One region of the Sphingobium sp. AP49 genome, then DNA from elsewhere that is predicted to be linked to it. Evidence: riboswitches for the same ligand, from Rfam matches in the RefSeq annotation. Region 1 holds a riboswitch; each other region holds the start of a gene.
The links. Region 1 has a riboswitch for cobalamin ahead of cobW (cobalamin biosynthesis protein CobW). Riboswitches for the same ligand answer to the same signal wherever they lie in the genome.
Positions count from the first base shown of each region.

Region 2: it holds a riboswitch for cobalamin, as region 1 does, so the genes downstream of both, PMI04_RS11850 (cobalamin biosynthesis protein CobG) here and cobW (cobalamin biosynthesis protein CobW) in region 1, are expected to answer to the same signal.
Region 3: it holds a riboswitch for cobalamin, as region 1 does, so the genes downstream of both, PMI04_RS18855 (TonB-dependent receptor) here and cobW (cobalamin biosynthesis protein CobW) in region 1, are expected to answer to the same signal.
Region 4: it holds a riboswitch for cobalamin, as region 1 does, so the genes downstream of both, PMI04_RS05365 (TonB-dependent receptor) here and cobW (cobalamin biosynthesis protein CobW) in region 1, are expected to answer to the same signal.

Region 1 is NZ_CP124576.1:517,929-525,609, forward strand. It holds partial or broken gene PMI04_RS02500 (amino acid aminotransferase) at 1-766, shown strand, start outside; gene hppD (4-hydroxyphenylpyruvate dioxygenase) at 777-1,817, shown strand; gene hmgA (homogentisate 1,2-dioxygenase) at 1,810-3,126, shown strand; gene fahA (fumarylacetoacetase) at 3,123-4,415, shown strand; gene maiA (maleylacetoacetate isomerase) at 4,385-5,056, shown strand; gene PMI04_RS02525 (Rieske 2Fe-2S domain-containing protein) at 5,053-5,430, shown strand; cobalamin riboswitch at 5,461-5,703, shown strand; gene cobW (cobalamin biosynthesis protein CobW) at 5,880-6,932, shown strand; gene cobN (cobaltochelatase subunit CobN) at 6,932-7,681, shown strand, end outside.
Region 2 is NZ_CP124576.1:2,455,624-2,463,304, forward strand. It holds gene ettA (energy-dependent translational throttle protein EttA) at 1-654, opposite strand, end outside; gene PMI04_RS11840 (M20/M25/M40 family metallo-hydrolase) at 756-2,129, shown strand; gene PMI04_RS11845 (hypothetical protein) at 2,288-2,500, shown strand; cobalamin riboswitch at 3,329-3,553, shown strand; gene PMI04_RS11850 (cobalamin biosynthesis protein CobG) at 3,767-4,888, shown strand; gene PMI04_RS11855 (precorrin-8X methylmutase) at 4,888-5,517, shown strand; gene cobI (precorrin-2 C(20)-methyltransferase) at 5,514-6,251, shown strand; gene cobJ (precorrin-3B C(17)-methyltransferase) at 6,248-7,000, shown strand; gene PMI04_RS11870 (cobalt-precorrin-6A reductase) at 6,973-7,681, opposite strand, start outside.
Region 3 is NZ_CP124576.1:3,994,608-4,002,288, forward strand. It holds gene PMI04_RS18835 (efflux transporter outer membrane subunit) at 1-988, shown strand, start outside; gene PMI04_RS18840 (SDR family NAD(P)-dependent oxidoreductase) at 1,028-1,774, shown strand; gene PMI04_RS18845 (HoxN/HupN/NixA family nickel/cobalt transporter) at 1,771-2,823, opposite strand; gene PMI04_RS18850 (PepSY domain-containing protein) at 2,820-4,319, opposite strand; gene PMI04_RS18855 (TonB-dependent receptor) at 4,322-6,310, opposite strand; cobalamin riboswitch at 6,500-6,745, opposite strand; gene PMI04_RS18860 (copper resistance protein B) at 6,808-7,680, opposite strand; gene PMI04_RS18865 (copper resistance system multicopper oxidase) at 7,677-7,681, opposite strand, start outside.
Region 4 is NZ_CP124576.1:1,103,989-1,111,669, reverse strand. It holds gene PMI04_RS05375 (ABC transporter ATP-binding protein) at 1-646, opposite strand, end outside; gene PMI04_RS05370 (iron ABC transporter permease) at 640-1,644, opposite strand; gene PMI04_RS05365 (TonB-dependent receptor) at 1,631-3,475, opposite strand; cobalamin riboswitch at 3,644-3,883, opposite strand; gene PMI04_RS05360 (threonine/serine dehydratase) at 4,023-5,012, shown strand; gene PMI04_RS05355 (hypothetical protein) at 5,084-5,251, shown strand; gene PMI04_RS05350 (energy transducer TonB) at 5,251-5,712, shown strand; gene dapF (diaminopimelate epimerase) at 5,776-6,588, shown strand; gene mtaB (tRNA (N(6)-L-threonylcarbamoyladenosine(37)-C(2))-methylthiotransferase MtaB) at 6,691-7,681, shown strand, end outside.

The DNA.
Region 1 (7,681 bases):
CGAGGCCGGGCTGACGCTGGCGCCGCACCGTTTTCTGGATGGCGCGGGTGCGGTCGATTTCGACGCGATGCTGGCCGATCTGGCCGCGGCGCAGGCCGGCGACGTGCTGCTGCTCCATGGCTGCTGCCATAATCCGACCGGCGTGGATTTCAGCGCCGAACAATGGGCGGCGATCGCCGATCTGTGCGCGGCGCGCGGCCTGATCCCGTTCATCGACCTTGCCTATCAGGGGCTGGGCGACGGGCTGGAGGCGGATGCCGCAGCCACGCGCCAGATGCTGGCCGCCGTGCCCGATGCGCTGGTCGCCTATAGCTGCGACAAGAATTTCGGCCTCTATCGCGAGCGGGTCGGCGCGCTGTGGGTACAGGGGGCGAATGCCGCGCTGACCACGCTCGCCTTCTCCAACATCGTGGCGCTGGCGCGCGGCATCTGGTCGATGCCGCCCGATCATGGTGCGGCGATCGTGCGCACCATATTGGAACGGCCGGCGATGCGGGCGGAATGGACGGGCGAGCTGGACCAGATGCGTACCCGCATCAATGCGCTGCGCGCCGCGCTGGCGGCGGCCCATCCGCAGCTTGCCGCCATTGCCGGCCAGCGCGGCATGTTCGCGATGCTGCCGGTCAGCGCCGCCGCCGTCGCCGCGATGCGCGCCGACCATGGCATCTACATGGCCGGCAATGGCCGCATCAACATCGCCGGGCTGCGGCTCGACACCATCCCCGCCTTTGTCGCCGGCCTTTCGCCGCATCTGCCTTCTGCCTGAGGAACCCGTCATGACCAATGATCCCGCCAACCCGCTGGGCCTCAACGGCTTCGAGTTCGTCGAATTCACCTCGCCCGAGCCCGAGAAGATGGCCGCCCAGTTCGAGCAGCTGGGCTTCACCGCGACGCACCGGCACCCGACCAAGAATATCACCCGCTACAAGCAGGGGCGGATCAACCTGATGCTCAATCGCGACGATGCCGGGCGGGTCGCTGCGTTCCGTGGCGAACATGGCCCCTCGGCCAGCGCCATGGCCTTTCGCGTTGCCGATCCCGATGCGGCGCTGCGCTGGGCGCTCGACCATGGCGGCAAGCCGACCGACGAGAATGACACGGTGATCCAGGGGATTGGCGGCTCCTATCTCTATTTCATGCCCGATGGCGGCGATCCCTATGCCGACTGGGCCGAGTTCCCCGGCTGGCAGGAGGCGGAGGCGCGCAACAATGTCGGCCTCGACCTGCTCGACCATCTGACCCACAATGTGAAGCGCGGCCAGATGCGGGTCTGGAGTGAATTTTACCGCACCCTCTTCGGCTTCGAGGAGCAGAAATATTTCGATATCAAGGGCAAGGCGACCGGCCTGTTCAGCCAGGCGATGATCGCCCCGGACAAGGCGATCCGCATTCCCCTGAACGAGAGCCAGGACGACAAGAGCCAGATCGAGGAGTTCATCCGCGACTATAATGGCGAGGGCATCCAGCATATCGCGCTGACCACCGCCAATATCTATGACACGGTCGAGCGGCTGCGCGCGCGCGGCGTGCGGCTGCAGGACACGATCGAAACCTATTATGAGCTGGTCGATCAGCGCGTGCCGGGTCATGGCGAGGATCTGGAACGGTTGAAGCGCAACCGCATTCTGATCGACGGCAATGTCGGCGAGGAGGGCATCTTGCTGCAGATCTTTACCGAGACGATGTTCGGCCCGATCTTCTTCGAGATCATCCAGCGCAAGGGCAATGAAGGCTTTGGCAATGGCAATTTCCAGGCCCTTTATGAATCGATCGAGCTGGACCAGATCCGTCGCGGCGTGATCACCGTCGATGAGTGACGCGCCGCCCCGGATGATGAGCGGCTTCGGCAATCATTTTTCGACCGAGGCGGTGGCCGGCGCGCTGCCGGTCGGGCGCAATTCGCCCCAGCGCGTGCCCTATGGCCTCTATGCCGAGCAACTGTCCGGCACCGCCTTCACCGCGCCGCGGGCGGAGAACAGGCGTAGCTGGCTCTATCGCATGCGGCCGGCGGCATCGCACCCGCCGTTCGCGCCCTATGATGCTGCAGCCTTGCTGCGCAGCGCGCCGTTCGACGAAGTGCCGCCATCACCCAACCGCTTGCGCTGGAATCCGTTGCCGCTGCCTGTGGATGATGTCGATTTCATCGACGGCCTCACCAGCTATGCCGGCAATGGCGATGTCGCGGCGGGCCAGGGCTGCGCCGTGCATCTCTATGCCGCGACCGCCTCGATGGTCGACCGCGCCTTCGTCTGCGCCGATGGCGAGATGCTGATCGTGCCGCAGCAGGGCGCGCTGCGTATCGTCACCGAACTGGGGATAATGAGCGTCGCGCCGTTGCAGATTGCGCTGATCCCGCGCGGCGTCCGCTTCCGGGTCGAGCTGACGGATGGCACGGCGCGCGGCTATGTCTGCGAAAATTACGGCGCGCCCTTCCGCCTGCCCGATCTGGGGCCGATCGGCGCCAATGGCCTGGCCAATCCCCGCGATTTCGAGGCGCCGGTCGCGGCCTATGAGGATGTCGAGCGGCCATTCGCCCTGATACAGAAGTTCATGGGCCGCCTGTGGATAACCATGCTGGACCATAGCCCGTTCGATGTCGTCGCCTGGCACGGCAATCTGACGCCGCTGCGCTATGATCTCACCCGCTTCAACACGATCAACACGGTCAGTTTCGACCATCCCGATCCGTCGATCTTCACGGTGCTGACCTCGCCGAGCGAGACGCCGGGCACCGCCAATATCGATTTCGTCATCTTCCCGCCGCGCTGGATGGTGGCGGAGGACACGTTCCGGCCGCCCTGGTTCCACCGCAATGTGATGAGCGAGCTGATGGGCCTGATCCAGGGCGAATATGATGCCAAGGCGGGCGGCTTCGCGCCCGGCGGCGCGTCGCTGCACAATGGCATGGCTGGCCATGGCCCCGACCGGGCGAGCTATGACAAGGCGATCGCCGCCGACCTCGCGCCCCAGCGCATCGCCGACACCATGGCCTTCATGTTCGAAAGCCACATGGTGCTGCGCCCGACGCGCTGGGCGATGGAAAGCCCGCTGCTGCAACCTGATTATGATGATTGCTGGTCCGGCTTCCGCAAGGCCCAGCTTCCCCCGATGAACGAGACCCCATGAGCTATTGGCACATAGACGAAACCCATGATCCCGCCCGCACCAGCTGGGTTGCGAGCGCGCAGAATCATGGCGACTTCCCGATCCAGAATCTGCCCTACGGCCTGTTCTCGCCCGCAGGAGCTTCGCCGCGCGCCGGTGTCGCGATTGGCGACGCCATTTTGGACCTGGCCGCCTGTGTCGGCGCCGGGCTGATCGACTGTGCGCCGCTGCTGGAAGACCAGCTCAATGCGCTGATGGCGCTGCCGGTGGCGGTGCGGGTCGCCCTGCGCCGCCGGATCAGCATTTTACTGTCGGACCCGGCCCATCGCCCGGCGGTCGAACCGCTGCTGCACCGGGCGGCGGACTGCATGTTGCACCTGCCGGCGCGGATCGGCGACTATAGCGACTTCTATGTCGGCATCCATCACGCCAACAATATCGGCCGCCAGTTCCGGCCCGACAATCCGCTGCTGCCCAATTATAAATATGTGCCGATCGGCTATCATGGCCGGGCGTCCTCGATCCGCCCGTCGGGCGATCCACTGGTCCGCCCGCGCGGCCAGCGCAAGCCGCCCGAAGCCGATGTGCCGGTGGTCGGCCCGACTGCCCGGCTCGACTATGAGCTGGAACTGGGCGTGTGGATCGGCGCCGGCAATGATCTGGGCAGCCCGATCCCGATCGGCGCGGCGGCCGATCATGTCGCCGGCTTCTGCCTGCTCAACGACTGGTCGGCGCGCGATTTCCAGGCCTGGGAATATCAGCCGCTCGGGCCGTTTCTGGCCAAGAATTTCCATTCGACCATCTCCCCCTGGGTGGTGACGCCCGAGGCGCTGGCGCCGTTCCGCATCGCCCAGCCGCCCCGGCCGCAGGGCGATCCCGCGCCGCTGCCTTACCTCAGCGATGCCGACGACCGGGCCCATGGCGCGCTGGCGCTGACCTTGGAAGTCTATCTCTCGACCCAGGCGATGCGCGACGCCGGGCTGGCGCCGATGCGCCTGAGCCAGGGGCCGGCGAGCAACATGTACTGGACCGTCAGCCAGATCGTCACCCATCATGCGTCCAATGGCTGCAACCTTATGCCCGGCGACCTGCTGGGCAGCGGCACCATCTCGGCGCCGACGCGCGCCGGCTATGGCAGCCTGATGGAGATCAGCAGCGGCGGGCGCGAGCCGATCAGCCTGCCATCGGGCGAGACGCGCTGCTTCCTGGAGGATGGCGACGAGGTGACCCTGCGCGCCACCGCGTCGGCCCCTGGCCATGTGTCGATCGGCTTTGGCGAATGCCGCGCGATGATCGTGCCGGCGCGATGAGTGCCCTCACCCTTCATGGCTATTGGCGGTCGAGCGCGAGCTATCGCGTGCGGATCGCGCTGGCCCTGAAGGGTGTCGACTATGCGCAGGTCACCCATGACCTGCGCAGCGGTGCGCAGCGGGCAGCCGACTATCGAACACTCGCGCCGCAGGGGCTGGTGCCCGCGCTGGTCGCGGGCGACAGCGTGCTGACGCAGAGCGGCGCGATACTGGAATGGATTGAGGCCCGCTGGCCGCAGCCGCCTCTACTGCCCGCCGATCCGGGCGATGCGGCGATCGTCCGCGCCATGGCCGGCATCATTGCCTGCGACATTCATCCGCTCGGCAATCTGCGCGTGTTGCAGGTGCTGCGGCAGGATTTCGCGGCAACCGATGTGCAGGTGCAGGGTTGGATCGCGCGTTGGATCGGCGAGGGCTTTTTCGCGCTCGAAACGCTGGTCGCGCGTCATGGCAGCACCCATGCCTTCGGGGACAGCCCGAGTTTCGCCGACTGCCATATCGTGCCCCAGCTCTACAATGCCCGGCGCTTCGGCGTCGACCTGACGCCCTTTCCACGGCTGTGTGCCGTGGACGCGGCGGCATGCGCGCTCCCCGCCTTTGCCGCCGCGCACCCCGATCGCCAGCCCGACGCGGACGCATGAGCGACGCCGACACGCGCCTGTTCGCGACACCGGCGGGCGTGCGCCTCTGCCCGATCGAGCAGATCGCCGATGGCAAGGCACGCAATTTCGTGCTGCAGATGCGCGCCGGCCGCTTCCATGGATTTGCCGTGCGGGATGGCGATCATGTCGCCGGCTTTGTCGACCAATGCCCCCATGCCGGCCTGCCGCTGGCGCAGCAGTTGGACGATTATCTGACCCCGGATGGCAGCCATATCCGCTGTAGCTGGCACGGCGCCATTTTCCGCCGCGACGATGGTGTCTGTGTCGGCGGACCCTGTGTCGGCCAGCGCATCGCGCCCTGGCCGCTCGCCATCGCCGATGGCTGGATTGTCACCGCTGCCCAAAGCGACTAGGAACCGGCCCAGGGACGGCGCTTCGCATCGTCCCGACATGATCGCGCCGGTGCCCCTTCGGGGGCTTAAAATGGGAAGGCGGTGCGGATGCCATGGCATCCAAATCCGCAGCTGTCCCTGCAACTGTGAGCGGCGAGCGTGATGAACAAAGCTGTCCCCGATGCGGGATCGGCAGCCACTGGGCCGGACGCTAAATCCTGCGAGGCCTGGGAAGGCCGTTCCTCCCGCTATGACCCGCAAGCCAGGAGACCTGCCGGCGTTTAGGTCGCTCTTGCTTTGGTCCAGGGGATGGCCGGGGCACGGTGTTCCGTCTGAGCGACAGGTTGGCGGCTGGAGCCGCGCGGTCACGCATCTGCGGGCGAACAAGCGCCCGTCCGCGATGCTGGCCGGCCGTGCGTGCGCGCCCGGTTCGCTCCCGCCCCGGTTGCTCCGGCGCGCGAGTATTTGTCATGGCCAACACTGCATCTGCCAAGATTCCGACCACCGTCATCACCGGCTTCCTGGGCGCGGGCAAGACCACGCTGATCCGCCATCTGCTGGAAAATGCGCAGGGGCGCCGGCTGGCCCTCATCATCAACGAATTTGGCGATGTCGGCGTCGACGGCGAACTGGTGAAGGGCTGCAACGATGCCACCTGCCCGGAAGAGAATATTGTCGAGCTGGCCAATGGCTGCATCTGCTGCACCGTGGCCGACGATTTCCTGCCGACCATGACCGCGCTGCTCGATCGGCCGAGCCCGCCCGACCATATCATCATCGAGACGTCGGGGCTGGCCCTGCCCAAGCCGCTGGTCAAGGCCTTCCAATGGCCCGCCATCCGCACCCGCGCCACGGTCGACGGCGTGGTTGCGCTGATCGACGCCGATGCCGTCGCCGCCGGTCGCTTCGCCACGGACGAGGCGGCGCTGGCGGCGGCGCGCGCGGCCGACCCCAATCTGGACCATGACAGCCCGCTGGAGGAATTGTTCGAGGATCAGCTCGCCTGCGCCGACATGGTGGTGCTGAACAAGAGCGACCTGGTCGATGCCGATACGCTGGCCGCGGTCGAGGCGCGGGTCGATGCCGAAACGCGGCCCGGCGTGAAGATCGTCCGCGCCGCCCATGGCGCGGTCGACATCGGCGCGCTGCTGGGCATCGTCGCGGCGGCGGAGGATGATCTCGATGCGCGCCCTTCGCACCATGAGGCGGAGGGCGAGGATCATGACCATGATGATTTCGACAGCTTCGTCGTCGTCGGCGATGCGGTCGCCGATCCCGACACGCTGGTGCAAGCGCTGTCCGCGCTGATCGCTGCCCATGACGTGCTGCGCGTCAAGGGCATGGTCGCGGTCGCGGGCAAGCCGATGCGCCTCGTCGTGCAGGCGGTCGGCCCGCGCATCCAGCATTTCTTCGACCGCCCCTGGCAGGGACAAGAAGCGCGCCGCACCCAGCTTGTGGTGATCGGCCAGAAGGGGCTGGACCGCGCCGCGATCGAGGCCGACATCCAGGCCGTGCTCGGCTGATGCATCTCTTGTCCGCCACGCCGGGAACGATCAGCGACGGCGAGGAGGCGATCGACCTCGATCAGCCGCCCGGCGACATCGTCATCCTGACCGTGGCGGACAGCGACCTGGCCTGTTTCGCCGCCGCTGCCGCGCGCCTGCCCGATGACGCGCCGACCGTGCGGCTGGCCAATCTGCTGCAGCTCAAACATCCCTATTCGGTCGACCTCTATGTCGAGAAGGTGATCGCCAAGGCGCGCTTCGTCTGCGTCATCCTGCTCGGCGGCAAGAGCTACTGGCCCTATGGCGTGGACGAGATTGCGCAGGTCGCGCGCGAACGGGGCATCGCCTTCGCCGCGATCGCCGACGGGCGCGAGGGCGATCCCGCGCTGGATCTGGCCTCTACCGTGCCGGCGGCGATGCGCGAGCAGTTGCGCGACTATCTGCGCCAGGGCGGCACCGCCAATGCGCTGTCCTTCCTGCGCTGCGCCGCCCGGCTGACCGGTGCGGATGCGGGCGAACCCGACCATCCGCTGCCGATCGCCGACGCGGGCCTCTATCTGCCCGGCCATGACCGGCCGGGCGTGGCCGAACTGCGCGCGACCTGGACTGAGGGCCGGCCGGTGGCGCTGCTGATCTTCTATCGCGCTTTGGTGGTGGCCGGCACGCTGAGCGCGGTCGATGCGATGGTCGCGGCCCTTGGCGCGCGCGGCTTCAACGTCGCCGCCGTGCATGTCCGTGCGCTGCGCGAGCCGTTCGTGCGCGACTGG
Region 2 (7,681 bases), 1.9 Mb from region 1:
CACCGACCCGGCATATTCCTTCAGGTGGTTTTCCAGCCAGGTGACGCTTTCGGCATCCAGATGGTTGGTCGGTTCGTCGAGCAGCAGGATGTCCGGCTTCTGGATCAGCAGGCGGGTCAGCGCGATACGGCGCTTTTCACCGCCCGACAGGCTTTCCACCGACCAGTCCGACGGCGGGCAGCGCAGCGCTTCCATCGCGATTTCGAGCTGATTGTCGAGGGTCCAGCCATCGACCGCGTCGATCTGTTCCTGCAGCGTGCCCATTTCCTCCATCAGCGCGTCGAAATCGACGTCCTCCGGCGGATCGGCCATGATCATGCTGATCTCGTTGAAGCGGTCCATCTTGTCCGCGATCTCGCGCGCGCCGTCCTTGACGTTTTCCAGCACGGTCTTGTTGGGATCGAGCTGCGGCTCCTGCGGCAGGTAACCCACGGTGATATTCTCGCCCGGCCAGGCTTCACCCGAGAAATCGGTGTCGATACCGGCCATGATCTTCATCAGGGTCGACTTGCCCGCACCGTTCGGACCGACGATGCCAATCTTCGACCCGCGGTAAAATTGCAGGTTGATCTGGTTGAGCACCGGCTTCGCCGCGCCGGGGAAGGTTTTCGTCATGCTCTTCATGACATAGGCATATTGCGATGAGGCGGACATGGGTTCGCGCAGCTCCAAGGGTATGAACAGGAAAATTTGCGCCGAATTAGCGGAGGCGGAAGCCATTGGCAAATGGGGTATGTCTGAGTAAGCCTTCAGCCATGCAGAAAATCCGATCGGGCCAGCTCGCCGCCCTGCTCCTTGGCAGCATCCTCACCCCCGCCCTCGCCCAGGCCGCCCCGGCCAGCGACGCGACGATTCGCGAAGCCGCGCTGAAAGACGATGTCGCCTGGTCCATCACCGAGGGATTGACGACCGAAGTCGGCCCGCGCCCGGCGGCCACGCCGCTGGAAGCGCGCGGGCGCGACTGGGCCGTTGCCAAGCTCAAGGCGCTGGGCTTCGCCAACGTCCGCGCCGAACCCTATACGATGCCGTTGTGGGAACGGGTCCATGACGAGGCGGCGATCATCGCTCCCTTCCCGCAGAAGCTGGTGGTTGCCGCGCTCGGCAATAGCGGGTCCACCCCGGCACAGGGCATTGACGGCGAGATCGCTTATTTCCCGACCATCGCCGACCTGCAGGCCGCGCCGGACAGTGCGGTGAAGGGCAAGATCGTCTTCGTCAGCCATGACATGGTCGCCGCCCAGGATGGGTCGGGCTATGGCTATTATGGCGCGGCGCGGCGCCAGGGGCCGAGCATCGCCGCCAAGAAGGGCGCGATCGCGATCCTGGTCAAGTCGATCGGCACCGATCATCATCGCATCGCCCATACCGGTGTGCAGATGTGGGCTGACGGCGTGACGCCGATCCCCGCCGTTGCCGTCAGCGTGCCCGATGCCGAGCAGATGGCCCGCGTTGTTGCACGGGGCAAGCCGGTGCGGGTCCACCTGACCGCCGTATCCAAGACCGCCAAGGAGCAACCGTCGGGCAATGTCATCGCCGAAATCCCCGGTAGCGATCCCAAGGCCGGCGTGATCGTCGTCGCCTGCCATCTCGACAGCTGGGACCAGGGCACCGGCGCGATCGACGATGCCTCGGGCTGCGGCATCGTCGCCGCCGCCGCGCTGCAGGTTGCCAACACGGGCACGCCGCGCCGCACGATCCGCGTGCTGTTCGCCGGCGCCGAGGAAGTGGGCGGCAATGGCGGCCGCGCCTATTTCGCCGCGCACGGCAAGGAACCGCATGCACTGGTACTGGAATCCGACTTCGGCGCCGACAAGGTGTGGAAGGTCGACTTCACCCTGCCTGCTGGCCATGAGGCCCTGTCGGGCCGGATCGCGCAGGGCCTGGCGCCGCTGGGCATCGTGCCGAGCCGGGACAAAGCGCATGGGGGATCGGACATCGAACCGCTGGTGGATGCCGGCGTGCCGGTGATCGACCTGCAACAGGACGGCGCCCGCTATTTCGACATCCATCACACGCCGGACGACACGCTGGACAAGGTGGATCTGACCCAGTTGCGACAGAATGTGGCGGCCTGGGCTGTCACGCTGAACATTGCTGCAAATGCGGCAGAAACATTGGGCATTAACTGAACTTTTATAGTAGACAACGCCCCGTCGCGTGATTCTGCCGCTTCACCGACGTTAGAAAAGCATTGATTTGTGCAACGCACACGTTAATGCGGGTCGCTCGCGTAGGGTCACATTTGTAACGTGCCAGACGCGGCATAATGCTATGGGAGCCGTACACAATGAAGAAGATCGCTGTTGTTTTCGCTTCGGCCAGTCTGATGGCCCTCGCCGCTTGCGGTGAGAAGCCGGCCAACGAGACCGCGAACGCTTCGAACGCCGTCGTCGAAAACGTTGTCGAGAACGCTGCTAACGCCGCTGACAACGCTGCTAACGCCGCCAACGAAGCTGCTAACGCCGCGAACGTTGCCGAGAACGCTGCGAACGCGAAGTAATCTTCGCCTCGGCGAGATTTCGAAAGGGCGGGCCTGACGGCTCGCCCTTTTTATTTGTCCCAAGAAGAGCGGGACAGCGCGATCGTTCGGGCTGCTGACATGGATTGGCGGCGCAGTCTGGCGAATCGAACGCGATTGGCGCGCTGACCGCCGTTCTCCATCATCGCATCGCTCATATGCTCTACCGGTTGGGCGTTCCATCGTTACGCGCACGCATTTCCCACAGGGTGTCACATTTGGGGAGAGCGATCGCGACATGATACCGCACGGGTGCTTTCCGGGACGGTGACATCGACACCAGCCAAGCCCTGTTCGACGCCAAATTCTGGGGCCAATATTGGACCGTCCATGCCGCGATCTCCACCTGGGCGGGTTGTTCCGGACGGGTCCAGATATGATCGAGGCCCCCGACCAGCAGCCGGCTCTGCTGCCTTGATCGACGCGGCGTCGCTCATTCGGCGGCGACGGCGGTCGGCTGGATGAGGGTGGCGCTGTGGCGTCCGTGTCCGCGATGGCCGGCCTCAGTCCGGCGAGGGCCTGGATATGGCCGGGATTGCGACCAATCGCCGCCGCCCGCCCCTTCCAGGATCGCGCCCAAATGCGGTTGGCGGCATAGTTGATCGGCCATCATCATCTCCCTTGGATGCGGCCCCGGTACCGATGCCCCCCCCCGTATCGATGGCGCACATGTCGTAACGCGCATCGCCGCCGCAATATCGCGACGCCTGCCCCGTCGGCTGGCCGCTTCTGGATGATCGGCAAACGATCCGGCCTTGGCTTATGTCAGCGCGTGGCATAGAGAGGCGGCGTGCCGCGGGGCGATCCGCGGTGCATCATGATCGTACCGGTGCTTCGCAAGAAGCATAATCGGGAATGCGGTGCGGGAATATCTTCCCAAATCCGCAGCTGTCCCTGCAACTGTAAGCGGATAGTGCGATGCGCAGGCCCTGTCATCCAGGGCAGCCACTGGACAGGCCGATTGCCGATCCGGGAAGGCGTGCATCAAGCGACGACCCGTGAGCCAGGAGACCGGCCGGTGCGCTGTTCGCTCTTGCCCTGACCCAGGGAATGGTCTTGGCACGGTAATCTCCGTCTGGGCGACGAAACCGTGTGGCTGGGGCTGCACGTTCGCGTAGTGACGGGCTTCTGACGCGCAGGCCCGCCGCGCCCGCGTCGACCGGCTATGCCCGGCAAGCCCCGCCATCGTTGCCGCAGCGCGCGGGGGATTGCCTCATGGGTCCGGACGACCCGAACAGAAATGCCGGCATGGCCAGGGGCTGGTGCCCCGACGCCTGGCGTCCGATGATGGCGGGCGATGGCTTGCTGATGCGGGTAAAGCCGCGTCACGCTCGCCTGACGCCGGAGGCCATGGCTGTGCTGGGCAAGGTCGCGATGACCTATGGCAATGGTTTGATCGACCTCACCCGGCGCGCCAATGTGCAGATACGAGGGGTCGCGGCCCAGCATTGGCGTGTCCTGCTCGACGACCTCCTTGCGCATGACCTGGTGGACGCATGTCCCGTGCGGGAAGGGCAACGCAATATCCTGGTAACCCCCTGCTGGCGGACAGACGACGACAGCCATCGGATCGCCACCGACATCATGGGCCGGTTGAATGACCTTCCCGGTCTACCCGGCAAGGTCGGGTTCGTGATCGATGCCGGTGCCGGACGGTTGCTTGCAGAGGAACCGGGGGATTTTCGCGTCGAGCGAAGCCGCGATGGGCATCTCATCCTGCGTGCGGACGGGCATGCCACCGGCATCCGGGTCGAACGAGAGACGGCGGCGGATGGGCTGATCGCGATCGCGCGCTGGTTCGTGGAGAGCGGCGGCGCGCGCAGTGGGCGCATGGCACGCCATCCAGCCCCACTGCCCCAATGGGCCAGCGGAACGGACCACCCTGCCCCGGCACTGCCGATGCTGTTGCCCGGCCCGCTCGACATGGGCGTCGCCTATGGCGTCGCCTTCGGCCGCATGAAGGCGGCCACCTTGCTCCAGCTTGCAGATATGCAGGGGACGAGCGCAGTCCGTGTAACGCCGTGGCGGACCCTGGTGGTTGAGGGCGACAGCCAGATCCTCCGCCATGCCGACCTGACGACCGATCCGGCCGCGCCATTACGGCGTGTCGATGCCTGTCCCGGAATGCCCGCCTGCGGGCAGGCAAGCGTGGAAACCCGCCAGATAGCAATGCGCCTAGCGGCGAAGGTGGCCGGAAGCCTGCATGTATCGGGCTGTCCGAAGGGCTGTGCCCGCTCGGCGCGGGCCGATGTGATGCTGACCGGGCGCAACGGAGCCTATGACCTCGCGCTCAATGCCACGACAGGCACGGCCCCGCTGCACACCGGCCTCGATCGCAATCGGTTGCTCAGCCATTTTGGAGCCTGCTGATGCCATATGATTATGAAAAGGATGGCCCCGCCATTTACCAACGGTCCTTCGCCATCATCCGCGCCGAAGCCGATCTGGCCGGTTTCAGCCCCGAAGAAGAACCTGTCGCGGTGCGCATGATCCATGCCAGCGGCATGGTCGGACTGGCGCCGCATATCCGCTTCTCACCCGGCTTTGCAATCGCTGCCCGCACGGCGCTGACGGCCGGTGCCCCTATCCTGTGCGACGCGCGCATGGTGTCGGAAGGCATTACCCGTGCACGCCTGCCGGCGGACAATCCGGTCATCTGCACGCTGCATGATGACGCGGTGCCCGACCTTGCCCGGCATATGGGCAACACGCGCTCCGCCGCCGCGCTGGAGCAGTGGCGTTCCCATCTCGGCGGGGCGCTGGTCGCCATCGGCAATGCGCCGACCGCGTTGTTCCACCTGCTCACCATGCTGGAAGAACCGGATTGCCCACGCCCCGCCGCCATCATCGGCTGTCCGGTGGGGTTCGTCGGCGCAGCGGAATCCAAGGCGGCGCTCTGGCAGGCCATGCCGGCCCCCTGTTGTATCGTGGAAGGGCGGCTCGGTGGCAGTGCCATCACCGTGGCGGCCATCAATGCGCTGGCGAGCCGCGTCGAATGAGCGATATGGAGCGATTGGGCACGATCCACGGCGTCGGCCTTGGCCCCGGGGCGCCGGACCTGTTGAGCGTACGGGCCGACCGGCTGGTCAGGGGCGCTCGGCATATCGCCTTTTTTCGCAAGAAGGGACGCCCCGGTCAGGCACGCCGCATCGCGGCGGGAATGTTGCGGGCGGACGCCGTCGAGATTGCAATGGAATATCCGGTGACAACGGAGATTCCCGTTTCCGACCCGCGCTATAATGCCATGCTTTCGAGCTTCTACACCGAGTGTACCGAGCGACTGATGGTTGCCGCCGGCAGCGGCGAGGATGTCGTGGTTTTGTGCGAGGGCGATCCGTTCTTCTATGGGTCCTTCATGCATCTGCACAGTCGACTGTCCGGGCGCGTCCCCGTATCCGTCGTACCGGGCATCACCGGCATGGCCGGTGCCTGGAACGCGACCAGCCTGCCCATATGCTGGGGCGACGACGTGCTCACTGTCGTCATGGCGACCCTGCCGGAGGAGGATTTGGTCCGGCATATCCGGCAGACCGATGCTCTGGTGGTGATGAAGATCGGCCGCAATCTCCCCAAGCTGCGCCGCGCGATCCGGGCGGCTGGTCGGGAGGAACAGGCATGGCTGGTCGAACATGCGGCGATGCCGGAGCAGCGCGCAACCCGACTGGTCGACGCACAGACGGTGACGCCCTATTTCTCGATCCTGCTGATCCATGGCCAGGGGCGCAGGCCGTGAGCGGCTGGATCGCCGTTGCCGGCCTGGGGCCAGGAAGCGCGACATTGATAACGCCCGAAGTCAGCGCCGCACTCGCGCGCGCCAGCGACCTTGTCGGTTATGCGCCCTATGTCGCACGAGTGGACCCACGCGAGGACCTTGTGCGGCATTCGTCGGACAATCGGGTGGAACTGGATCGGGCGGCGCTGGCGCTCGATCTGGCTGCGCGTGGGCGGCGCGTGGCAATCGTCTCGTCGGGCGATCCCGGCGTCTTTGCCATGGCTGCGGCGCTATTCGAGGCACTGGAGGCAGGGCCGGCTTCCTGGCGCACCCTGGATATCCAGATTTTGCCGGGTATTACCGCAATGCTCGCCGCGTCTGCCCGTGCGGGCGCCCCGCTTGGCCATGATTTCTGTGCCATCAACCTTTCCGACAATCTCAAACCCTGGTCGGTGATCGAGCGGCGACTGCGGCTGGCCGCGGCGGCCGACTTCGCCATGGCCTTCTATAATCCGCGCTCCCGATCCAGGCCGGACGGTTTTGCCAGGACGCTGGCGATCCTGCGCGAAAGCTGCGGTCCAGAGCGCCCCATTCTGTTCGCCCGCGCGGTCACGACGCCCGAGGAGCAATTGCATGTCACGACCCTTGGCACGGCACGGGCGGATATGGCCGACATGCGCACAATGGTGATTGTCGGGTCGAGCCAGACGCGGATTATCGAGCGCCCGATCGGCCCCATCCTCTACACGCCTCGGTCGATCCCGGCATGACCGATCCAGCGCAGCACATCCTCGCTCGCCTCGAACAGCAGGCGGTCGGGCAGCCATGGCCGATCAATCATCAGGACCGGCAGGCCGAGCTGGCGTGCGGCGGCGAGTTTTGCGGCCGCGCCCGGTCCGCCCGCATTCTTGCACAGGACAAGGTCCACGCGATGCGCCTGCATCAGGGTGCTGTCGCCATCCACCGTGAAAGGCCCGCGATCCACGATCAGACTGTGCAGCGGCAGAGGCGGCGGATGGTCGGGCGCATCGACGAAGCGCAATATATAATGATGGTGCGGTTGTGCCGAAAAGGACGCCACATGCTGGCGACCGAGCGCCAGCATGATCCTGCGTCCTGGACCGTCGAGCGCAGCAACCGCGGCCGCGATGTCGGCAACCTGCGTCCAGCGATCCCCGGTGCCCGGCGTCCAGGCCGGGCGGGTAAGCGCAGCAAGGGCGACGTTGGTGCGGGCTGCGGCCTCGACCGCATGGGCGCTCATCGTTGCGGCAAAGGGATGGGTCGCGTCCACCACATGCGTGATCCGATGGCTGCGCACATAATCGACCAGCCCATCGACGCCGCCAAAACCGCCGACCCGCACCGGGATCGGTTGGGGCCTGGGGTTCGCTGTGCGTCCGGCATAGCTCAGCGTTGCGGTCATCCGTGCCTCGGCCAGCAACATGGCGAGC
Region 3 (7,681 bases), 1.0 Mb from region 1:
CCTCGACTATGAACTCGACCTGTGGGGCCGCATCCGCAACAGCGTGAAGGCGGCGCGGGCCGACACCGACGCCAGCAACGCCGATCTCGCCTCCGCCCGGCTCAGCCTGCAGGCCGCCGTCGCCGACGCCTATGCGCGGCTGCGTGGGCTGGATGCGCAGGCCGAACTGCTCAATCAGACGGTCGAGGCATTCGGCAAGGCCTATGACCTGACCGACCGGCGCCACAAGGGCGGCGTGTCGTCGGGCATCGACGTCAATCGCGCCAAGACGGTGCTGGACAATGCGAAGGCGGATATCTCCGCCATCGCCAATGAACGCGCCGCGACCGAGCATGAGATCGCCGCGCTGGTCGGCGCGATCGCGTCGGACTTCAGCATCGCATCGCGCACGCAGGATCTGGCTGCGCCGGAAATGCCGACCGGCGCGCCCTCGCAACTGCTGGAACGGCGCCCCGACATCGCGGCGGCCGAACGGCGGATGTTCGCCGCCAATGCGCAGATCGGCGTCGCCAAGGCGGCCTTCTTCCCGTCACTGACGCTGGGCCTGACCGGCGGCTGGGAAACCACCCATGGCGACCTGTTCAGCGCGCCCACCAGCTTCTGGGGCCTTGGCCCGGCGTCGGCGCTGCTGACATTGTTCGATGCGGGCAAGCGCAACGCCCAGGTGAAGATGTCGCGCGCGCAATATGAGGAACTGGCCGCCGACTATCGCGACACGGTGCTGACCGCCTTCCGACAGGTGGAGGATGCGATCGCCGCCAGCCATCACCTGTCCGACCAGATCGGCCACCAGCGCAGCGCCGCCGATGCCGCGCAGCGCACCAGCGACCTGGCGCTGACCCGCTATCGCGACGGCGCGTCGGATTATCTGGAGGTGGTGACGGCCCAGACCGATGCACTCGATGCCCAGCGCGCGGTGCTGATCGCCCAGACCCAGCGGATGCGCGCCAGCGTCGCGCTGGTGAAGGCGCTGGGCGGAGCCGCCTGACCACGCTATTGGGCTGACGACAAAAGACAGGAGCGCCCCATGACCAAAACCGTCCTCATCACCGGCGCGACCGCCGGTATCGGCGAAGCCGCCGTCCGCGCCTTTGCCGCCGATGGCTGGCAGGTGATCGGCACCGGCCGCCGCGCCGACCGGCTCGAAAAGCTGGCCGCCGAAATCGGCGACGCCTTCTGCCCACTGGTATTCGACATGCGCGACGAAGCCGCGATCGATGCGGCGCTGGCCAGCCTGCCCGAAGCGTTCCGCGCGATCGACATGCTGGTCAACAATGCCGGCCTGGCGCTCGGCACCGCACCGGCCCAGTCGGCCGACCTCGCCCAGTGGCAACAGATGATCGAGACCAACATCACCGGCCTCGTCACCGTCACCCACAAGCTGTTGCCCGGCCTGGTCGCGCGCAAGGGCGGGATCATCAATCTGAGTTCGGTCGCGGCGACCTATCCCTATGCCGGTGGCAATGTCTATGGCGGCACCAAGGCGTTCGTGCATCAATTCTCGCTCGGCCTGCGGTCGGACCTGCACGGCACCGGGGTGCGCGTCACCTCGATCGAGCCGGGCATGGTCGAGACCGAATTCACGCTGGTCCGCACCGGCAGCCAGCAGGCGTCCGACACCCTCTATGGCAATGCCAATCCGATGACCGCGGACGACATCGCCGCCACTCTGCTGTGGGTCGCGAACCAGCCGCCGCATCTCAACATCAACACGCTGGAACTGATGCCGGTCAGCCAGTCCTTCGCCGGCTTCCAGGTCGCGCGCGAGGGTTAAGCCCGCACATCCCCGGCCGGGGCGAGTTCGATCGCGTCATAGCCCTTCCAGCGATAGAAGAGCGCGCTGGCGATCCAGCAGGCGATGAACAGGCCGATGATCGCGAAGCCGAGATCGTTGAAATGCTCGCCCAGCGTGGCGGCGACATCCCAGATGCCGCCGCTTAGCCCCAGCTTGTCGCCGAGCAGCGCCAGCGTTTCGATCGTGCCGATGCAGATCGCCACCGCCGCCGACAGGGCGGTGATGACGATGTTGTAGTAGAGCTTGCGCAGCGGCTTCACGAACGCCCATTGATAGGCGCCCATCATCAGCATGCCGTCGACCGTATCGACCAGCGCCATGCCGGCGGCAAACAGCAAGGGCAGCACCAGCACCGGCCCCAGCGCGAAGCCGTCGCTCGCTTGCGCGGCGGACAGGCCCAATATCGCCACTTCGGTCGCGGTGTCGAAGCCCAGGCCAAAGAGGAAGCCGAGCGGCGCCATCTGCCAGGGGCGCGAGATCAGGCGGAAGACCGGACGGAACAGGCGCGACAACGGCCCGCGCCCGCCAGTCAGCATGTCGAGATCCGCCTCCACATAGCTGCCACCCGCCTGCACCCGGCGGAAGGTGACCCAGACCTGGCGCAGGATCACCAGATTCATGATCGCGATGGCGAACAGGAAGGTAGCGGAAATCAGCGTCGCGACCACGCCGCCGGCAGCACGGAACCGCTCCAGCCCGGCGAGCGCACTGACCGCATAGGCAAGGCCCAGCGCGGCGACCAGCACGATCGCGCTATGGCCGATCGCGAACCACAGGCCCACGGTCAACGGCCGCTGCCCATCCTGCATCAGCTTGCGCGTCACATTGTCGATCGCGGCGATATGATCGGCATCTACCGCATGGCGCAGGCCGAGGCCCCAGGCGAGCAGGGCCGTGCCCATCATCACCGGCCGGTCGCCGAACAGGGCGAAGGCCCAGCCCCAGACCGCAAGATTGGCAAGGACGAGCGCCGCGATCAGCGGCACGCTGCGGCGCCGAAGAGACGCCTGCAAAGGGGTGGCGGTCATGCGGTTTCTCCGATCAGGGGCCGTAAAGCGCGGGCGCGCCGACGGCGATTGCGGACACGGCGCAGGTCGCGCCGCAGCTTGGAAAGGCCCATCCATGTCCCCGTCCCGCAGACGAGCGTGACCATGGCGAGCAGCGGCAGGACAATGATGTCCCACCAAGGGCGGGTGCGCAGCAGCGGAAAATCGAGCCGGTGCAGCCCGTCCTGCAGCCAGCGGAAGGCCCGGCCATTGCGGTCGAAGGCGCGGATCAGGCGGCCGGACGCGGGATCGACATAGAGGCGCGTCCTCTGGTCATCGGCCAGGATGACGCGCCACACCGGCAGGGCGACGCTGGCCTTGTGGCCATAATAATAAGCGTCTTCTTGGCGCAGCAGGTCGAGCGAGGCGATCGGTGGACCGTCACGCAGCGCGGCGCGCAGGCCCGCTTCGGACAAAGTGGCCGGTCGTCCAGCAGCGTCGAAGCGCTGCGCCTTGCCGGCGCGGTCGATCGCCACCAGATGGACGGCACCGGCAAAGGGTACCGCCTCCAGCCGGACGACGCCCGTCGGCAGGGTGGGCAGCGCCGTGATCGCCCGGCGCGCATCACCCCAGGCGAAGTCGCCGTTCAGCCGCTGGCGCTGCGTCATCATCGCCTCGCTGTCGAGCAGCCCCCAGGGGTTCATCGACAGCAGCCCGCTCGCCACCCAGCTCAGCGTCACTATGCCGAAGAACAGCCCGGCCATATGATGCCACCACCACAGGCCCCGATAGGGCGATCCGATGCTGCCGTCGCGGCGACGGCGCAACCGGGCGATGCCGACCCACAGGCCGGTGATGGTCAGGAAGCAGCCGATCAGCGAGGTCCAGATGACGACCTGGCTCCACAGCGCGCCATCCTGTCGCAGGATCGTGGGATAGAGCCAGTGCGGCACCGCGCCGAGCCAGCCCCAGAAGCGCTGGAAGCGGGTGGTCAGCTGCACCACCTCCCCGCTCCTGCCCGAGACATAGGCCTGCGTCCCCGCCGGATCGGCATAATCGACGCGGTAGAGCGGCGCATTGCGGCGCCAGGTCTGGACCGTCCACTGGTCCATCTCCGTCTGCGCTACCTGCCCGACCGGGCCGGCAATAGCGCTGTTGCGGCCGAACTCGTGCGCCACCCTGTGGATAAGGTCCGGATCGACCTGCTCGACCGGTTTCCCCGATGCCCAGTCATGGGTGCCGACGGACACCCGCATCTGCGGGATGGTCCGCGTCGGATCGAGCGCCGGGGTCACCCGCAGCACGGGGCGCCCGGCCATCATCTCGATCCGGGCGGCGGACAGCATCATGGCGTCGGACAGCGTCCCCGCCTGCCCCGGCGACAGCTTGAGTGGCGTGAGCCCCCCAAGCTGCGTGGCCGGTGTCAGGCGCGGATAGTCGACATAGAGCATCACGAAGCCGGACAGGCACCACAGCGTCATGACGGCGCCGATGATGATGCCCAGCCAGCGATGCAGCAGCAGGACCGGCCGCATCATCGTCAGAAGCTCAGGCCATAGCTGACCCGCAGCGTGCGCGGCACGCCCCGGTAGAAATAGAGGAAGCGGCTGTTGCTGCCGTCCAATACCCCCGCATCGCTGACCGCCGAGCGATAGCCGGTGGAGGCGTAATCGCGGTCGAACAGATTCTCGACATTGATGCCGAACCGGTTGCGCCGCGCCTGGTCCAGCCACAGATGGGCACCTGCATCGACCACGGCATAATTGCCATAGTTCATCCGGCCAAAGCCCGATGCGGTCGACCAGACATCGCCCACCCAATTGGCCGACAGATTGGCGCCGAAGCGGCCCGTTTCCGGCGCATAGACGATCGCGGCGCGGCCATATTGCTCCGGATTGCGATCCCGCTGCACCGAACTGCCCTGATTGCGGACACGCGAATAGGTGTAGCTGGCCGACAGGCCCCAGCCGCCGCTGAGGTTCGCATTCAGTTCCAGCTCGGCGCCCTTGGCCCGCACCTTGTCGCTGACGTTGATATAGGTGCCCTCGGGGAAGCCCGGATCATCATAGGTCGTGTCGATCAGGTCGGTGATGCGCCGGTTGAAATAGGTCGCCTTCCAGCGGATCGCACCGCCGGCCAACGCGCCACCCAGCGCGGCGTTGAGGTTCAGGCTCTCCTCTGGCTTCAGGTTCGGATTGCCGACCTCGCAACAGGGATCATTGCCATAGAGCTGCGAGGCGTCGGGCAGCACAAAGGAGGTGCCGCCATTGGCCTCCACGAACAAGGCGTCGCTGACATCATAGCGCCCCGAGACGTTCCAGATCGTCTTTTCCGATCCCTTCGCCTTGTTGTAGCGCAGGCCCGCGGCGATCCGCCCCTTGCTCGACAGGTCGTCATTGGTGCGCAGCTGGAAGATGCCGGCATGGACCTGTTCGTCGGTCGGCGCGATCAGCAGGACGTCGTCGCGGCCGTTGAAGCTCTGGAAATCATAGCCGATCAGCGTGTCGATGCCGCGCAGCATGTTGAGCTGCACCACCGCGCTGCCGCCATAATCCTGATAGCCCCAGAAGGTGCCGGCCGGGTAGATGATCTGCGGCGGTCCCGCCGGAATGGGATTGCGGATCTGGACATAGGCGGTCTTCCAGTCGTGGAAATAACCCTTGAGAAAGAATTGCACGCCATCCTCGCCGGTATAGTCGAGGCGCAGGCTGGCCACTTCCTCATTGCGGTCGTTGCGGCTCTCCTTCGTCCGCGTCGCGCTGATATTGTCGAGATCGGCCTTGGTGTGCTGGTAAAGCGCGCTCAGGCGCAGGTCCGGCGCGATATCATATTGATATTTGATGCCCGCCGACCAGAGATCATAGCCGCGCGCGCGATCGGTGGCGCTGGGCTGCATCACGTCATAGGGACGATAGCCGTCCGACTGGCTGCGATTGGCCCAGACCACGAAGCGATGTTGGCCGATCGCGCCGCGCAGATAGCCATCCAGGCTGGTGCCGGCATAGCTGTCGAGGCTGGCATTGACCTGGCCGCCCAGATCGTCGCTGAAATCGCGGGTGACGACATTGATGACACCGGCCGCCGCCTGGGTGCCGTAGAACAGGCTTTCGCCCCCTTTCAGCACCTCGATCCGCTCGATCATGCTGGCGGCCATGGTGTCGTTGGGTGACGTGCCGCCATAGAGACGGTTGTTGAGGCGGATACCGTCCATCGTCCACAGCACGTCCTTGGTGCGCGACCCCTGCAGCGCGATGTCGACATAGCTGAACGGCCCGGACTGCGACCGGATGAACAGGCCCGGCACCGCTTCGAGCGCGCGGGCGGTGTCGATCGCGGCGGCATCGCGGATCTGCGTGTCGGTGACGATCTCAATGGCATGGCCATAGCGCGACAGCTGCTGCGGCAGCGTCTCTTCCAGGCTGGTGCCGGTGACGGTGATGCTGTCGCCTTCGACTTCATCGGCAAATGCCGGCGATACGATGGCAAGCGAAAGGGCCAGAGCGGCCCGTGAAACGATATTGGACTTCATATATTCCCCCATCCGGCGCCGCGTTCGACGGGCGGGGGCAACCTTCACGAGCGGCACGCGCGCGAACGTCCGACACACGCGCCGGCCGGGCGCCCAAGGGCAACCGACGCGCGTCGTCGCAGCGGCCCCAGCCGCTCGTTCGTCGCTCAGACGGAAGTTACCGTGCCGCGGCCATCCCCTGGACCAAGGCAAGAGCGACCAGACGCCGGCAGGTCTCCTGGCTCACGGGTCATCGCTTGATGCACGGCCTTCCCAGGCCTCGCAGGATTTAGCGTCCGGCCCAGTGGCTGGCGGATCGGGCATTCTGCCGTCCGCACATGTACATCGCGCTCACCGCTTACAGTTGCAGGGACAGCTGCGGATTTGGACAGTCACCCGTCCGCACCGCATTCCCTATTAAGCCCCTTTCGGGACACCGGCGCGATCATGATCCCATGCCTTGCGGCGCGGGATCGGCGGGATCGATAATCGAATATCAGGCGGGCTGCAAGCCAGTCTCAAAACCAGGCGCGCAGGCCGATCACCAGGCTGGTGGCCGACGGCTTGTCGCCTGCGGCACGGGCATAATCGGCCGTATCGCCCAGCTTGCGCTCCCAATTGACGCCGACATAGGGCGCGAATTCGCGGGCAATCTCGTAGCGCAGCCGCAGCCCCAGCTCGATATCGGACGGACCGGCGCCGATTCCCAGTTCGGGCACATCCTGCGCCGCCAGATTGAACTCGGCGGCGGGCTGCAGGATCAGCCGCTGGGTGAGGCGCTGGTCATAGCTCGCCTCCAGCCGCAGATGGGCGTCGCCCCTGGTCGACAGGAAGGCTTCGGCCCCGACCTCGAACCAGTAGGGCGCCAGGCCGTCGATGCCGATCACCGCATAGCTGCGGTCCGGCCCTTCGCCGAAATCCTGCCGCACGCCCGCCTGCAGGTTGAACCAGGGATCGATCGCCCGGCTGTAGAGCGCCTGCACCTCGGCCCGTTCGAGCGATCCGCCAAACCTCCCCTCGCCCTCGCTCTTGACCGCGAAGCGGTTGATGTCGCCACCGATCCAGCCCTCGCCCTCCCAGGCATAGCCATCCGCGCCCTTGCCGGCGCGATATTCCAGCCGATCGAGCATCCATTGCGAATAGGTCATGCCGCCCCCTTCCGCGATCATCGCCGCGCGGGCGCGGGCCATGGCGGCGGGATCATAGAGCGCGTCGGCGGCATGATCGGTCGGCACTGGCGGTGGCGTGCCCTGCGGGATCGCGGCGTCGGCAGCCGGCGCCATTGGATTCTGGGCATGACCCATTGCCCCATGATCCATTTGGCTGTGATCGACAGTCTGGGCCTGCGCCGGCGCGGCGGCGGCGAGCAGCAGGAGCGCGATCAGCCTCATG
Region 4 (7,681 bases), 590 kb from region 1:
CGCCGCCATCCATCAGCAGCAGCCGGTCGCAATAGCGCGCCGCCATGGCCAGATCGTGCAGCACGGTGACGACCAGCGCCCCGCCCTGCGCCTGCGCCCGCAGCAATGCCATCACGTCGATCTGGTGGCCGGGGTCGAGCGCGGCCAGCGGCTCGTCGGCGATCAGCGCCGGCGCGCCCACCGCCAGCGCCCGCGCCAGCAGCACCCGCGCCCGCTCGCCACCCGACAGCTCGGTCGCGATCCGGCCCTTGAAGCCGGTGACATCGGCGCGGACCATCGCATCCTCGATCGCCGCCTCATCGTCGGCGGTCAGGCGCGACAGCGGCCCCAGATGCGGCAACCGCCCCAGCGCCACCAGCCGCTCGACCGCCAGGGGCCAATGCAAGGTCTGGCCCTGCGGCAGATAGGCGATGGACCGCGCCACCGCTTGGCGCGACAGACGCTCGACCGGCGTGCCGTCCAGCAGCGCGCGTCCGGCGGCCGGCTTCACCAGCCCCAGCAGCGCCCGCACCAAGGTCGACTTGCCCGCGCCATTGGGGCCGATCACGCCGATCAACTGACCCGGCGCCATGGTCAGATCAACGCCGCGCACCGCCAGATGGCGGCCCAGCCGGACGTCCAGTTGCTCGGTCGACAGGGTCACCATAGCCGCCGCTCCCGCATCAGGTGAATGAGGAAGACCGGCACCCCCAGGATCGCCGTCACCACGCCCAGCTTCAATTCGCTGCTGGTCGGGATGATGCGCACGCCGATATCGGCCAGGGTCAGCAGCACCGCGCCGCCCAGCATCGACGGCAGCAGCAGCGCGGAAGGCGACCGATCGGTCAAAGGCCGCACCAGATGCGGCACGATCAGGCCGACGAAACCGATCGATCCGGTCACCGCCACCGCGCCGCCGACGCCGATCGCGACGCCCGCCATCAGCCGCAGCCGCGCCCGCGACAGGTCGACGCCCAGTGCCCGCGCGCCATCCTCGCCCAGGGTAAGCGCGTCGAGCGCGCGCCCGTCATAAAGCAGCAGCGCCGTGCCAACCGCGACGCAGGGCAGCGCCAGCAGCAGATGGTCGATGCTGCGATTTTCCAGGCTCCCCATCAGCCAGCTCATGATCTCCATCGCGGCAAAGGGATTGGGCGACAGGTTGAGCGCCAGGCTGATCCCCGCCCCCGCCAGCGTCGCGACGGCAATGCCGGCCAGGATCAGCGTCAGCGGGCTTTCCGACGGCCCGGCGAGCAGGAACAGCGCACCGATCGCCGCCAGTGCGGTGATGATCGCCAGCAGCGGCAACGCCATCGGATGGAGTTCGGACAGGCCGAAATAGAGCGCGATCACCGCCCCCAGCGCCGCCGCATTGGACACGCCCAGCACGGCGGGCTCGGCCAGCGGATTGCGCAGATAGCCCTGCAGCGCCGCGCCCGACAGGCCCAGCATGGCGCCGACCAGCAGGCCGATCGCCATGCGCGGCAGGCGCAGGTCGATGATGATCGCGCGCGCTACCATGTCGCCGCCGCCCGCCAGCACCGCCAGGATGCGCGCCGGCGCGATCGTCACCGATCCCAGCGCGACCGACGCGATTCCCGCGACCAGCAGCAGGGCAATCAGCCCCGGCAGCAACAAAGGATGCCGCCGCCCCTTAGAAGCGGACACGCACGCCGCCATAGGCCGATCGGCCATAGGTGCCATAGCCATAGGCGGTGGCGTAATCCGCATCGAACAGATTGTCGATCCGGCCATAGACTTCCAGATGCTCGCCCACCGGGAAGGACGCGCGCAGCCCGGCCAGGCCATAGCCGTCGAGCCGGCGGGTGTTGGCCGTGTCGTCATAGCTGTCGCCGACCATGGTCAGGGTCGCGCCGGTCGACAGGCCGAAGGACCAGAGATAGTCGGCCGAAACGCTGACCGCATTGGCGGCCCGGCGTGGCAGGCGATTGCCATCATTCACCCCGCCCGACCGGTCGCGCGCATCGACATAGGAGTAGCTTGCCGCCACCGTCAGCGCCTCGACCGGCTTCAGCGTCACGGTCGCTTCCACGCCCTTGGCCCGGGTCCGATCGAGATTGCCGTAGGTGTAGGTCGCATAATCATAATTGATCTGGTTGCTGGTATCGCGCTGGAAGGCGGTCAGCGACAGCACCGCCTTGTCCCCGTCCAGGCTCTGGTCGAAGCCGATATCATAGCTTTTCGACCGTTCCGGCCGCAGCGCGCTGTTGCCGCTATAGGTATCGTAAAGCTGATAGAGCGACGGCGCCTTGAACCCCTCGCCATAGGAGAGGCGGATATTGGTCGCGCCCGCGTTCGGCGTGTAATTGGCGTTGGCACCAAAGGTGGTCGCACCGCCGAACTGGCTATGATCGTCATGGCGCAGCCCGCCGGTGACGGCGAGGCCGGTAAGCGGCTTCACCACCGCCAGCGCATAGACGCTGTCGATATTCGCCCTCGCGCTATCGATGCTGCCAAAGCCGAAATAATCATAGTCCGGCCGCTCATGCTCATAGCCGAAGATCAGTTTGGCCTGATCGACCGGGGCATAGACGCCCTCATATTCGAAGCGCAGGTTGGTGCCCGAATAGCCATAGTCCGGGTCGGTGCCGCGCACGAAATAATAGTCGCGGTCGTTGCGCAGCCAGGTGACCGCCGCACGGTTGGTCAGCTTGCCATCGAACAGCGCCAGGTTGATCCCGGCATAGCCGACATATTGGTCGAGCTTGCTGATGTCGGCGCTGTCGGCCGGTGCGCCAAAGAAGCTGTCATAGTCGAGATCGGCATGGATATAATAGCCGCGCAGGTCGAGGCTGAGCGTGTCGGTGAAGGCGATCTTCAGCTTGGCGTTGGTGGCGATATTCTCATAGCCGTCGCGCTCGCTCGCGCCAAAGTCGCGCGAAGCGGACGAAATGCCGTCGGTGTTGAAATAGGCGACGCCCACGCCGCCCGACACCGCGCCGCGCGTGCCCGACACATCGGCCTTGGCGTTCAGCGTGTCGCTATAGCCATAATCGGCCGAGGCATTGGCCGCGAAACCCTCGCTCGGCGCGCCGGTCATCACATTGACCACGCCGCCGATCGCCTGGCTGCCATAGACCACCGAGTTGGACCCGCGCAGCACTTCGATCCGGCGGATATTGCCGGTCAGCAGATGGCCGAAATCATAGCCGTCGCCGATGCCGCTCGGGTCGTTGACCTTGACCCCGTCGATCAGCACCAGCGTCTGGGTCGTCTCCGCGCCGCGCAGTGATACGCCGGCGACGCCGCCGGTCGAGCCATTGCGGCTGAAGCGGACGCCCGGCGTGGTGGCGAGCAGGTCGACGACATCGACCGCCTGGCGCGTCCTGATCGTGTCGGCATCGATCACCGTGATCGCCTGGCCGACCTCGTCACGCGGCTGCGCAATGCCCGAAGCGGTGACGACGATGTCATCATCCTGGGCCAGTGCCGGCGTAGCGGCCAGCAGCGCGATCAGCGAAATCCCCAACATCTTCATTTTATCGTCCCCCGGCGTCCGTCGATTTGGAACCGGGGCGTCCGCACACACGGTCGCTGCATGGATCGGGAAGACGCCAGCGCCCCGCCCCACGCACCGATGCGGCCCCGGCCGCCATGGGCGTCGCTCGACGGAAACACCGCGCCATGGCCATCCCCTGGGCCAGGGCAAGAGCGACCAGACGCCGGCAGGTCTCCTGGCTCGCGGGTCAGGGCAACGATGCGCCAGCCTTCCCGGACCCTATCGATCCAGTGGCCGGTCCGCGCCTCCCCTGGGAAGGCGCCGGACCCTGCGCATCGCGCTCACCGCTTACAGTTGCAGGGACAGCCGCGGATTTGGAAGGCCTGCGCCCCCCGCACCGCATTCCCGTTTTCAGCCCTGTCGGGCACCGGCGCGATCATGCGCGTCCGGGGCGTTTGACCACCCCGGCGCGCCGCCGCCATAGGCCAAAGCGAAAGCCCTGCCAAGCGGGCCAGGATCGCCCCGGCGGATCGTTGCGCGATGCCGACTGCCGGCTATGCAGGGGCCACTTACCGAAGGAGCCGACATGACCGATTCGCTTGCCATCACTGCCGCCGACGTCGCCGATGCCGCGCGGCTGATCGCGCCGGCGGCGGTCCGCACCCCGCTGATCGAGAATGCCGCGCTCAACGATCGCTGCGGCCGGCGGGTGCTGGTGAAGTTCGAGGGCGCCCAGCATAGCGGATCGTTCAAGTTCCGCGGCGCCTATAACCGCCTCGCCCGCCTGAACCCGGCCGAGCGGGCGGCGGGCGTGGTCGCCTGGTCCTCGGGCAATCATGCCCAGGGCGTCGCCTTCGCCGCACGGCTGCTCGGCATCCCGGCAACGATCGTGATGCCGGCCGACGCCCCCGCGATCAAGACCGCCAACACCCGCGCGCTCGGCGCCGATGTCGTCCCCTATGACCGCTTCACCCAGAGCCGCGAGGCCATCGCCACCGCCCTCGCCACCGAACGCGGCGCGACGCTGGTTCCCTCCTTCGACGATCCCTTCATCATCGCCGGCCAGGGCACGATCGGACTCGAAATATTGGAGCAGGCGCAGGCCGCCGGCGCCGACCTCAGCCAGATTCTCGTCTGCTGCGGTGGCGGCGGGCTGGTCGCGGGTACGGCGACGGCGGTCAAGGCCGCCCGCCCGGACATCAGCGTCTATGCGGTCGAACCCGCCGGCTTCGACGACACCGCCCGCTCGCTCGCCAGCGGCGTGCGCGAAACCGTCTCGCCCGACGCGCGCAGCATCTGCGACGCGCTGCTCGCGCCCAGCCCCGGCGCGCTGACCTTCCCGATCAACCACGCCCTGCTCGCCGGTGGCCTGGTCGTCAGCGACGATCAGGTGCGCGACGCGATGCGCTTCGCCTTCACCACCCTCAAGCTGGTGGTCGAACCGGGCGGCGCGGTGGCGCTCGCCGCCATGCTCGCCGGCCTCGCCCCGCCGACCGACGGCGCCACCGCCCTCGTCATCTCCGGCGCCAATGTCGATCCGCAAGATTATGCCGCGATCATCGACGGAAGCGCCTGACCGCAGGTCCTTGATCGCGCATCCCTTTGCGCTAGGGTTGCGACTGGCCATTTGGAGGTCGAGGGGGAAGAATGAGCGTCGTGATAGGACTGATCCTGGCGAGCGCGATCGCCAATGCGGCGCCGGCTAATAATCCCGGCAATTGGATGTCGGACCTGGATTACCCACCGGGCGCCCAGGCGCGCCATGAAGAGGGCATGGTCGGCTATCAAATTCTGATTGCCCCGATGGCAGCGTAATGCAGTGCGGCGTTACACGGACAAGTGGCTCTGCGGATCTCGATGCCCAGACCTGCGTCGTGCTCGTTCGCCGCGCCAAGTTCAAAGCCGCGACAGACGAGCAAGGCAATTCGACCTATAATATATGGTCCGGCGCCATCAATTGGACGCTCCCTGGGCAACAACCAGCAAAGATTCCTGCCGGAGCGCTCAACCGATTGCCGCAATCCGACATCGAATTGCAGGTGCAACAGCTGCCCGACGGCGCACTTGAAAAGAGCATCACGGTCATCACCCGGGTCGACACATCAGGTCATGTCGCTTTCTGTGAGGGCTCCAAGAATGATCGCGACGCCGTGAAACTGGTCGCTGTCGCCTGCGCGCAGGCAAGCGCGCTCTCCTTGGACGTGACCAAGGATAATGACGGCAACCCGATATCCATGATCCGCAGCCTGCGCGTGACGTTCAAGGTGGCAGCATAATCGCAAAGACCAGTCCTCAGCGAAGTCTGGCCTTTTCGCCCCCGCCACACTAAATGCGGCGCCATGATGAGCCGCTTTTCCAAGATGCATGGTCTGGGCAATGATTTCGTCGTGATCGACGCGCGAAGTGCGCCGGTTGCGATGACGGAGGCGCGCGCCCGCGCCATTGCCGATCGCCATGCCGGCATCGGCTGCGACCAGCTGATCGTCATCGGCTCCCCGCAAGCGGGCGATCAGGCCGATGTGTCGATGCTGATCTTCAATTCCGACGGTTCGGAAGTGGAAGCCTGCGGCAATGCCACGCGCTGCGTGCCGCTGTTCGTCGGCAAGGACGTGCTGATCCGCACCAGGGCCGGGCTGCTCGGCGCGAAAAGCGTGGACGGCGGCGCCAGCGTGGACATGGGCGCGCCCCGCTTCGACTGGGACGCGATTCCGCTTGGCATGCCGATGGACACGCTCACCATGAGCGCGAGCTGGGAAGACCTGCCCGCGCCGGCCGCCGTCAATGTCGGCAACCCGCATGTGATCTTCTTCGTCGAGGATCTGGACGCGGTGGATTTCGAGCGCCTCGGCCCGCTGATCGAGCATGACCCGCTCTTCCCCGCCCGCGTGAACGTCAATTTCGCGCAAGTCGTCGGCCCGCAACATCTGCGCCTGATCGTCTGGGAACGGGGCGCCGGCCTCACCCGCGCCTGCGGCACCGGCGCCTGCGCCACCGCCGTCGCGGCAATCCGCCGCAAGCTGATGGTCGGCCCGGTGACGGTCAGCCTGCCGGGCGGCGACCTGGAGATCGACTGGGCACCGGGCGGTACGATCCGCATGACCGGCCCCGCCACCCATGTGTTCGACGGCGAGGCGGACTGGGACCGCTTCTGACATGGCCCCCATTCTCATCGTCATTGCGAGCGCAGCGAAGCAATCCACCGCGCTGACGTGGATTGCTTCGCTGCGCTCGCAATGACGGGGGGCAAGATATCGATGCCCGGTCCCGATATCATCACCCTGGGCTGCCGGCTCAACATCGCGGAGAGCGAAGCGATCCGGGAGATGACCGGCGCGCAGGACGACCTGATCGTCGTCAATAGCTGCGCCGTGACGGCCGAGGCCGTGCGCCAGACCCGGCAGGCGATCCGCCGCGCCAGACGAGACCGCCCCGACGCCCGCATCCTCGTCACCGGCTGCGCTGCCCAGACCGAACCCCAGACCTTCGCCGCCATGGCGGAAGTGGACGGCGTGATCGGCAATCGCGAGAAGCTGGAGGCCGCCGCCTTCGCCCCGGTGGCGGACAAGGTCAACGTCTCCGACATCATGGCCGTGCGGGACACCGCGCCGCACATGGCCAGCGCCTTTGCCGAACATGCCCGCGCCTTTCTGGAGGTGCAGAATGGCTGCGACCATCGCTGCACCTTCTGCATCATCCCCTATGGCCGGGGGAACAGCCGCTCCGTCCCCGCCGGCGCGGTGATCGACAAGGCGAAGCAACTGGTCGATGCGGGCTATGGCGAGATCGTGCTGACCGGCGTCGACGTCACCAGCTATGGCCCCGACCTGCCCGGCAGCCCCTCCCTCGGCCAGCTTGTCGAACGGCTGCTGCGCCATGTCCCGGACCTGCCCCGGCTGCGCCTCTCCTCGATCGACAGTGTCGAGATTGACGAGCGGCTGTTCGACCTCATCGCCCATGAGCCGCGCATGATGCCGCATCTGCATCTCTCGCTACAGGCCGGCGACGACATGATCCTGAAACGCATGAAGCGCCGCCATGCCCGCGCCGACGCCGTCCGCATCGTCGAGCGGGTGAAGGCCGCCCGGCCGGACATCAGCATCGGCGCCGACATCATCGCCGGCTTCCCGACCGAGGATGATGCGATGTTCGCCAACAGCCTGGCGCTGGTCGCCGATTGCGACATCGTCCATGGCCATATCTTCCCCTATTCGCCGCGCACCGGCACGCCCGCCGCGCGCATGCCCC